2 linked regions of the Phenylobacterium montanum genome follow. The main gene of each other region encodes a partner of the protein of the gene in region 2 in a complex. Links are inferred from orthologs where the notes say so. Each region holds a gene or a part of one and is shown on either strand. Other genes may lie near its edges.

Region 1 (3,229 bases), 820 kb from region 2 along the record:
CTTGGTCCAGGCCCTTTTCACCGGCCAGCACCGCCGCCACCGCCTCGCAGATTGGCGTTTCCACTCCGACCTTGTTTGCCAGGGCTCTAACTGCCGGCGCCGAAGCCACGCCCTCGGCTACCGACAGCTTGCCGGCCAGGGCCTGGTCGAGCGTCTCGCCGCGGCCCAGCGCCAGGCCGACGCTCATGTTGCGCGACTGGGCGCTGGAGCAGGTCAGGACCAAGTCGCCCAGGCCGCATAGCCCGGCCAGTGTGCGGGCCTCGGCGCCCAGGGCCACAGCCAGCCGGGTCAACTCGGCGAACCCGCGGGTGACCAGGGCGGCGTGGGCGCTGCGGCCAAGGCCGCGCCCCTCGACAATGCCGCAGGCTATGGCCAGGACGTTCTTGACCGCCCCGCCCGCCTCGGCGCCGACGAGGTCATCGGTCCAGTAGGGGCGGAAGCTCGGGGTGGCCAGGGCCTGGGCCAGGGCCTCGCCCAGAGCCTCGTCGGCGCAGGCTAGGGTGACGGCGGTCGGCAGGCCGCGAGCGACCTCGCCGGCGAAGCTGGGACCCGACAGCACCGCCGCCCGCGCCTGGGGCGCCACGTCGGCCAACACCTCGGCCATCAGCTTCAGCGAGCCCTGCTCCACCCCCTTGGCGCACAGCACCACCGGCAGGCCCTTCGGGATCTGGGGCGAGAGGGCGGTGAAGGTCGCGCGCAAGTGCTGGGCGGGGGCCACGGCCAGAATCATGTCGAGGCCGGTCAGGTCGGCCAGGTTCGAAGTCGCTTCCACGGCCGGGTCCAGATCGACACCCGGCAGGAACAGGGGGTTCGTGTGCTCGCGCGAAATCGCCTCGGCCACCTCGGGCTCGCGGGCCCAGAGCAGCGGGGAGCGGCCGGCCCGGGCGCAGACCTGGGCCAGGGCTGTGCCCCAGGCGCCGGCGCCGACCACCCCAACCCGCTGAAATCCGCTCACGCCTTGGCTCCCTTGCGTCCGGGCTTGTGGGTAGGATTGGACGAGGCGGCCGCCTCGTCCAGCGGCCAGCGCGGCCGGGCGACTGCGTCCAGCCCGTCGCTGAGGCCCTCGGCCAACCGCTCGGCGCCCGCGAGCGCGATCATGGCCGCATTGTCGGTGCAGTAGGCGAGGGGCGGGGCGTGGAACAAGAACCCCTGAGCCTGGGCCAGCGCGGTCAAGGCGCGGCGAACCTCGCGGTTGGCGGCGACCCCGCCGGCGACAACCAGCCGCCGCTCGCCCGGGCCGTGCTGCCGGGCGTAGCCGACCATGGCCTTGGCGGTGCGGTCGGCCAACTGGCGGGCGATGGCCTGCTGCACGGCGGCGGCGAGGTCGCGCCGATCGGTCGGATCGGTGACGCCATCCGCCATCCGCGCGGCGGCGGTCTTCAGGCCCGAGAAGGAGAAGTCGCAGCCCTCGCGGCCCAAAAGGGCGCGAGGCAGGGCGAAGCGGCCTGCATCGCCGCCCTCGGCCAGCGTTTCCAGCGCCGGGCCGCCAGGATAGGGCAGGCCCATGGCCTTGGCGATCTTGTCAAAGGCCTCGCCCGCCGCATCGTCGATGGTCGAGCCGACCCGCCGGCAGCGGCCGACCCCGGCCACTTCCAGGAGCTGGCAATGCCCGCCAGAGACCAGCAGCAAGAGGAACGGATAGGCGATCTCCGCGCCCAGCCGCGCCGAGACGGCATGGCCCTCGAGATGGTTCACCGCCACCAGCGGCAGGCCGCGGGCCAGCGCGATGGCCTTGCCGGCCGACAGCCCCACCATCACCCCGCCCACCAGGCCCGGCCCTGCGGTGGCCGCCACCCCGTCCAACCCGGAAAATCCCAGGCCGGCGGCGCGCATGGCCTCAAGGATCACCTGGTCGATGATCTCCACATGGGCGCGGGCGGCGATCTCCGGCACCACCCCGCCGAAGGGGGCGTGGGCGGCGATCTGGCTGGCGACGATCGAGGACAGGACCTCGGTCGAGCCGTCGGCCGAACGCCGGACCACAGCGGCGGCGGTCTCGTCGCAGCTGGTCTCGACGCCGAGGACGGTCAGGGTCGGTTGCGGGCGCATCGCGCCTCCTGTAGCAGGCCAGATGCGCTGGCTCCACGCCCGCAGGATTTTCACCAGGGAGGCCTCGCCCGTGCCCCAGCCCATCGTCCGCATCGGGACCCGCGGCTCCAAGCTGGCCCTGACGCAGGCCGGCCACATGCAGCGCCGCATCGCCGCCGCCCTGGGCTATGGGCCGGAGGACGCGGAGGCGGTGGCGCCCCTGGTGCGCATCGTCACCACCGGCGATCACGTGCAGGACCGGCGCCTGCTGGAAATCGGCGGCAAGGCCCTGTTCACCAAGGAGATCGAGGAGGCCATGCTGGATGGGCGGGTCGACTGCGCGGTGCACTCGATGAAGGACGTGCCGGTCGAGCGTCGTCCCGGCCTGGTGCTGGCCGCCATTCCCGAGCGCGAGGACCCGCGCGACGCCTTCGTCAGCCCGAACTACGCCCGGCTGGCCGACCTGCCCCAGGGCGCGCGCCTGGGCACCGCCTCGCTGCGCCGCCAGGCCCAGGCGCTGAACGCCCGGCCGGACCTGGAGATCGTGATGGTGCGTGGCAATGTCGACACGCGCCTGGCCAAGCTGGAGCGCGGCGAGGCCGACGGCATGCTGCTGGCCTTGGCGGGGCTGAAGCGCCTGGGCCTGGACGGCGTGGTCCGCTCCGCGCTTGATCCCCAGGCTGATCCGCCGGCGCCGGGCCAGGGCGCGCTGGCTATCGAGACCCCCGAACGCCTGTCCGAAGCCGATTGGGTCAGGGCCCTGCGCCATGCCCCGACCGCCATCGCCGTCGCCGCCGAGCGCGGCGCCCTGGAGGCCCTGGAAGGTTCCTGCCGCACCGCCATCGGCGCCCATGCCAGGCTGGAGGGGAGCGAGCTGGCCCTGACGGTCGAAGCCCTGACCCCGGACGGGCGCGAGCGCTTCCGCCGCGAGGGCCGCATCGCCTATGCCGCCGACGGCGAAGCGGCGGCGCGTGCCCTAGGTGAGCGGCTGGGCGCCGAGATCCGGCAAGAGGGCGGCGAGCGGCTGCTGCTCTCGATTTGACCGCCGAGCCGGCCAGGCTGTGGGTCACCCGCGCCCAGCCCCAGGCCGCGGCCACCGCCCGGCGGATCGAGGCGCTGGGGCTTATGGCCGTGGTGCAGCCGGTCCTGGCTGTGGTTCCGATCGAGGCCGACCTCGACCTGTCCGGCGCCGACGCCCTGG
Region 2 (3,074 bases):
AGGGCCGGGGGCCGTCCGTCATGGGTCCAGACATAGTCGCTGTTGGCCACCCAGATCGGCGCCTCGCCGAGGAGGGCGCGGGCCTTCTTGACCCCCCCGCCGGTCTCCAAGAGCGCGCCGCGCTCGTCTGAGACGTGGATCTTCAGCGAAGGGTCGCGCGCGGCGCGGGCGTCCAGGTGGGCGATCAACTGGTCGGCGTGGGCATGGACATTGACGACCGCTGTGGTCACCCCGGCCTCGGCCAGGCGGTCCAAGGTATGGTCGATCAAGGTCTTGCCGCCGACCTCGACCAGGGCCTTGGGCCTGGTGTCGGTCAGGGGTCGCATGCGGGTGCCGAGGCCCGCGGCCAGCACCATGGCGGTGGTGGGTCCGCTCATCGGCGCGTCTCCGGCGGGATCGCGCGGTCGAACCAGGCTTTCAGGGACGCAAATTCCGGCTCGGCCAGGTCGCGCTCCAGGGTGCGCCAGACCCTAGGCATCAGGTCGGCATAGCGGGGGCGGCCGAAGCCGGCCACTTGGCGGGCGAAGATGAACAGGATGCGGGCGGCGTTCAGGGCCGCAAGGCCGCGGTAGTCCTCCAGGAACTCATGCCGGTCCAACTCCGGCCGGGCGGCGAGGTAGCGGTCCAGCATCGCCGCCTCAAGCTCGGGCGCCACATCGCGGCGCGCGTCCTGCAGCAGGGAAAGCAGATCCCAGGCCGGGTGGGCGCGAAGGGCGTCCTGGAAATCCAACAGCCCGACCCGCGCCACGCCTTCGCGGCCGGGCAGCCAGACCAAGTTCTCGGCGTGATAGTCGCGGTGGGTGAAGACGCTCGCGCCGGCCTCGCCGCGCCTGCGGATCGGCGCCCAGAGCGCGTCCCACTCGGCCACGGCGTCCAGCGAAAAGGCCGGCGCGCCCGAATATTTCGGCCACCACTCGATGAACATGTCGAGGCCGGTCTTCAGCGCCAGTTCGTCATAGCTCAGCAGCGGCCAGGTCGAACCGGCCGATTCCAGCACCGCGGGCGGCGCCTCGGCGTGCAGCCGGATCATCAGGTCGATCGCCGCCTCGTAGAACGGCGCCTCGGGCTGGCCGCGCTCGATCAGCCGGGCGTAGAGATCGTCGCCCAGGTCCTCCAGCACCGCCAGGCCTTCCGCCGGCTGAGCGTGGACGACATCGGGCGCCGAGAGCCCGCGCCCTTTCAGATAGCCGGCCACGGCGACGAAGGCGTCGACCCGGCCGGCGGCCAGGCGCGCGCTGGCGTTATAGCCCAGGGCCTGGCGCTCGGCGGGGCTGGCCTGCGGCGGGCAAGGCTTGGTCTCCAGGGCCGGCGGCTGGTCCATGAAGATCAGGCTGGGCGCGCCGGCCCGATGCAGCCGCTCGTAGACCCGGGTCGAGGCGTCTCCGGTCAGGCGCTCGCGGCGCGCGGCGCCGAGACCATGCTGTGCGAGAAAGGCGGCCTTCAGCGCCTCGCGTTCAGAACTCAATCGGCCGTCCTTCCCACTTGCCGTGCGGGGTCAGGCGCGCGAGCCGGGTCTCCCGGCCAGCCTGACCATCGACGGCCAGCTCTATATCGAGTCGATCCCCCGGCAGATGGCCATGCAGGCGGTCTGGCCACTCGATGATCACGGCGCCCGAATCCAGCGCCTCGTCCAGGCCCACCTCCTCCAGTTCCTCGGGCTTGGTCAGGCGATAGAGGTCGAAATGGGCCAGACGCAGGCTCGGGCTGTCGTAGAACTGCACCAGGGTGAAGGTCGGGCTGGGCACGTCCTCGTCCGGCCTGGTCAAGGCCCGGATCAGGCCCCGCGCCAGCGTCGACTTGCCGGCGCCGAGCGGGCCCCACAGGCAGACCGCCTCGCCGGCCTCCAGGGTATGGGCCACCGCCGCGCCCAGGCGGGCCGTGGCCGCATCGTCGGGCAGCCGGAAGTCACCCTCGGCGGGCAGGTGCATGGCGGGGTCTCCGCTGAAAGGCTCGATCGCGGCGGACCATGCGCCGGCCGGGTTGGAGCGACAAGACCCCTCAGACCGCCTGGCCGGCGCACCAGCCGCTGGCCCAGGCCCACTGGAAATTGTAGCCGCCCAGCCAGCCGGTGACATCCACGACCTCGCCGACGAAATAGAGACCTGGGACCGCCGTGACCATCATGCTGCGCTGGTCCAGGGCGCGGGTGTCGACCCCACCGGCGGTGACCTCGGCGGTGCGGTAGCCCTCCGATCCCACCGGCTTGACCCGCCAGGCGTTCACCGCCTCCGCCGCCTGGCGCAGCAGGCGGTCGGGGGTGTCGGCCAGGTTGCCCTGGGCGCCCGTCTGCTCGGCGATCAGCTGGGCCAGGCGGCGCGGCAGATGCTCGCCCAGGACTGTGGCCAGGGCCGCCCGCCCACGCTCGGCCTTGGCCGCCTTCAGCAGCGAGAAGACGTCGATCCCAGGCGCCATGTCGACCACGATCTCCTCGCCCGGTCGCCAGTAGGACGAGACCTGCAGGATCGCCGGGCCGGAGAGGCCGCGGTGAGTGAACAGCATGGCCTCATCGAAACTCGTCCCGCCGCCCATGACCCGAACGTCGACGGCGACGCCGGCCAGGGGCTTCAGCCGCTCCAGAAGGCCGATCTCGAAGGTCAGGGGCACGAGGGCCGGGCGCGGCTCGACCACCGGAACTCCGAACCGGGCGGCGACCTCGTAGCCGAAGCCGGTGGCGCCCATCTTCGGGATCGACTTGCCGCCGGTGGCGATCACCAGGGACTGGCAGGCGATCGCCCGGCCGCCGGCTGTGAGGCGAAAGCCGCCGCCAGCCTGCTGGATCTCGCCGATGGATGTCTCCAGCCGCAGGATCACGCCGTGACGCGCCATCTCGTCCAAGAGCAGCTTGACCACCTGGGTGGCCGGGCCGTCACAGAACAGCTGGCCCAGGGTCTTTTCGTGCCAGGCGATCCCGGCCTTATCGATCAGGGCGATGAAGTCGGCGGGACGATAACGCCTCAGGGCCGAGATGCAGAACTTGGGGTTGGCCGACAGGAAGGCCTTGGGCTCGGTCCGAAGGTTGGTGAAGTTGCAGCGCCCGCCGCCGGAGATGCGGATCTTCTCCCCCGCCGCCTTGG

What was found.
Region 1: the proteins of tsaE (region 2) and tsaD are in contact, whole or in part, in a crystal structure (PDB 6N9A), measured with the Thermotoga maritima proteins. The link is inferred for Phenylobacterium montanum from one-to-one orthologs. Residues at the interface, in WP_004082108.1 of Thermotoga maritima: Leu37, Gly38, Lys46, Lys57, Val59, Lys60, Ser61, Thr63, Phe64, Thr65, Leu66, Met67, Val69, Pro71, Tyr82, Arg83, Leu84, Asp86, Asp88, Phe89, Asp93, Ile128, Asp130, Glu131, Arg134; in WP_004082750.1 of Thermotoga maritima: Cys10, Asp11, Arg49, His50, Leu82, Gly84, Gly135, Gly136, Glu154, Thr155, Leu156, Asp157, Asp158, Ser159, Glu162, Asp165, Lys166, Arg169, Leu170, Tyr175, Lys213, Thr214, Leu217, Tyr218, Gln221, Arg222, Asn324.

The regions. Positions count from the first base shown.
Region 1 is NZ_CP073078.1:4,015,594-4,018,822, reverse strand. Bases 1-2,923 are described here. They hold tsaD (tRNA (adenosine(37)-N6)-threonylcarbamoyltransferase complex transferase subunit TsaD), read right to left. Parts: upstream 2,050-2,923; coding sequence 952-2,049; downstream 1-951. Other genes in these bases: hemC (hydroxymethylbilane synthase), read left to right, coding at 2,186-2,923; KCG34_RS18245 (NAD(P)H-dependent glycerol-3-phosphate dehydrogenase), read right to left, coding at 1-955. Outside these bases: more of hemC, read left to right, coding at 2,924-3,070; KCG34_RS18230 (uroporphyrinogen-III synthase), read left to right, coding at 3,067-3,229.
Region 2 is NZ_CP073078.1:3,192,472-3,195,545, forward strand. The notes cover bases 192-2,959. They hold tsaE (tRNA (adenosine(37)-N6)-threonylcarbamoyltransferase complex ATPase subunit type 1 TsaE), read right to left. Parts: upstream 1,929-2,959; coding sequence 1,455-1,928; downstream 192-1,454. Other genes in these bases: KCG34_RS14270 (nucleotidyltransferase family protein), read right to left, coding at 192-377; amgK (N-acetylmuramate/N-acetylglucosamine kinase AmgK), read right to left, coding at 374-1,465; KCG34_RS14285 (BaiN/RdsA family NAD(P)/FAD-dependent oxidoreductase), read right to left, coding at 1,999-2,959. Also shown: more of KCG34_RS14270, read right to left, coding at 1-191; more of KCG34_RS14285, read right to left, coding at 2,960-3,074. UniProt on the Escherichia coli protein: Required for the formation of a threonylcarbamoyl group on adenosine at position 37 (t(6)A37) in tRNAs that read codons beginning with adenine.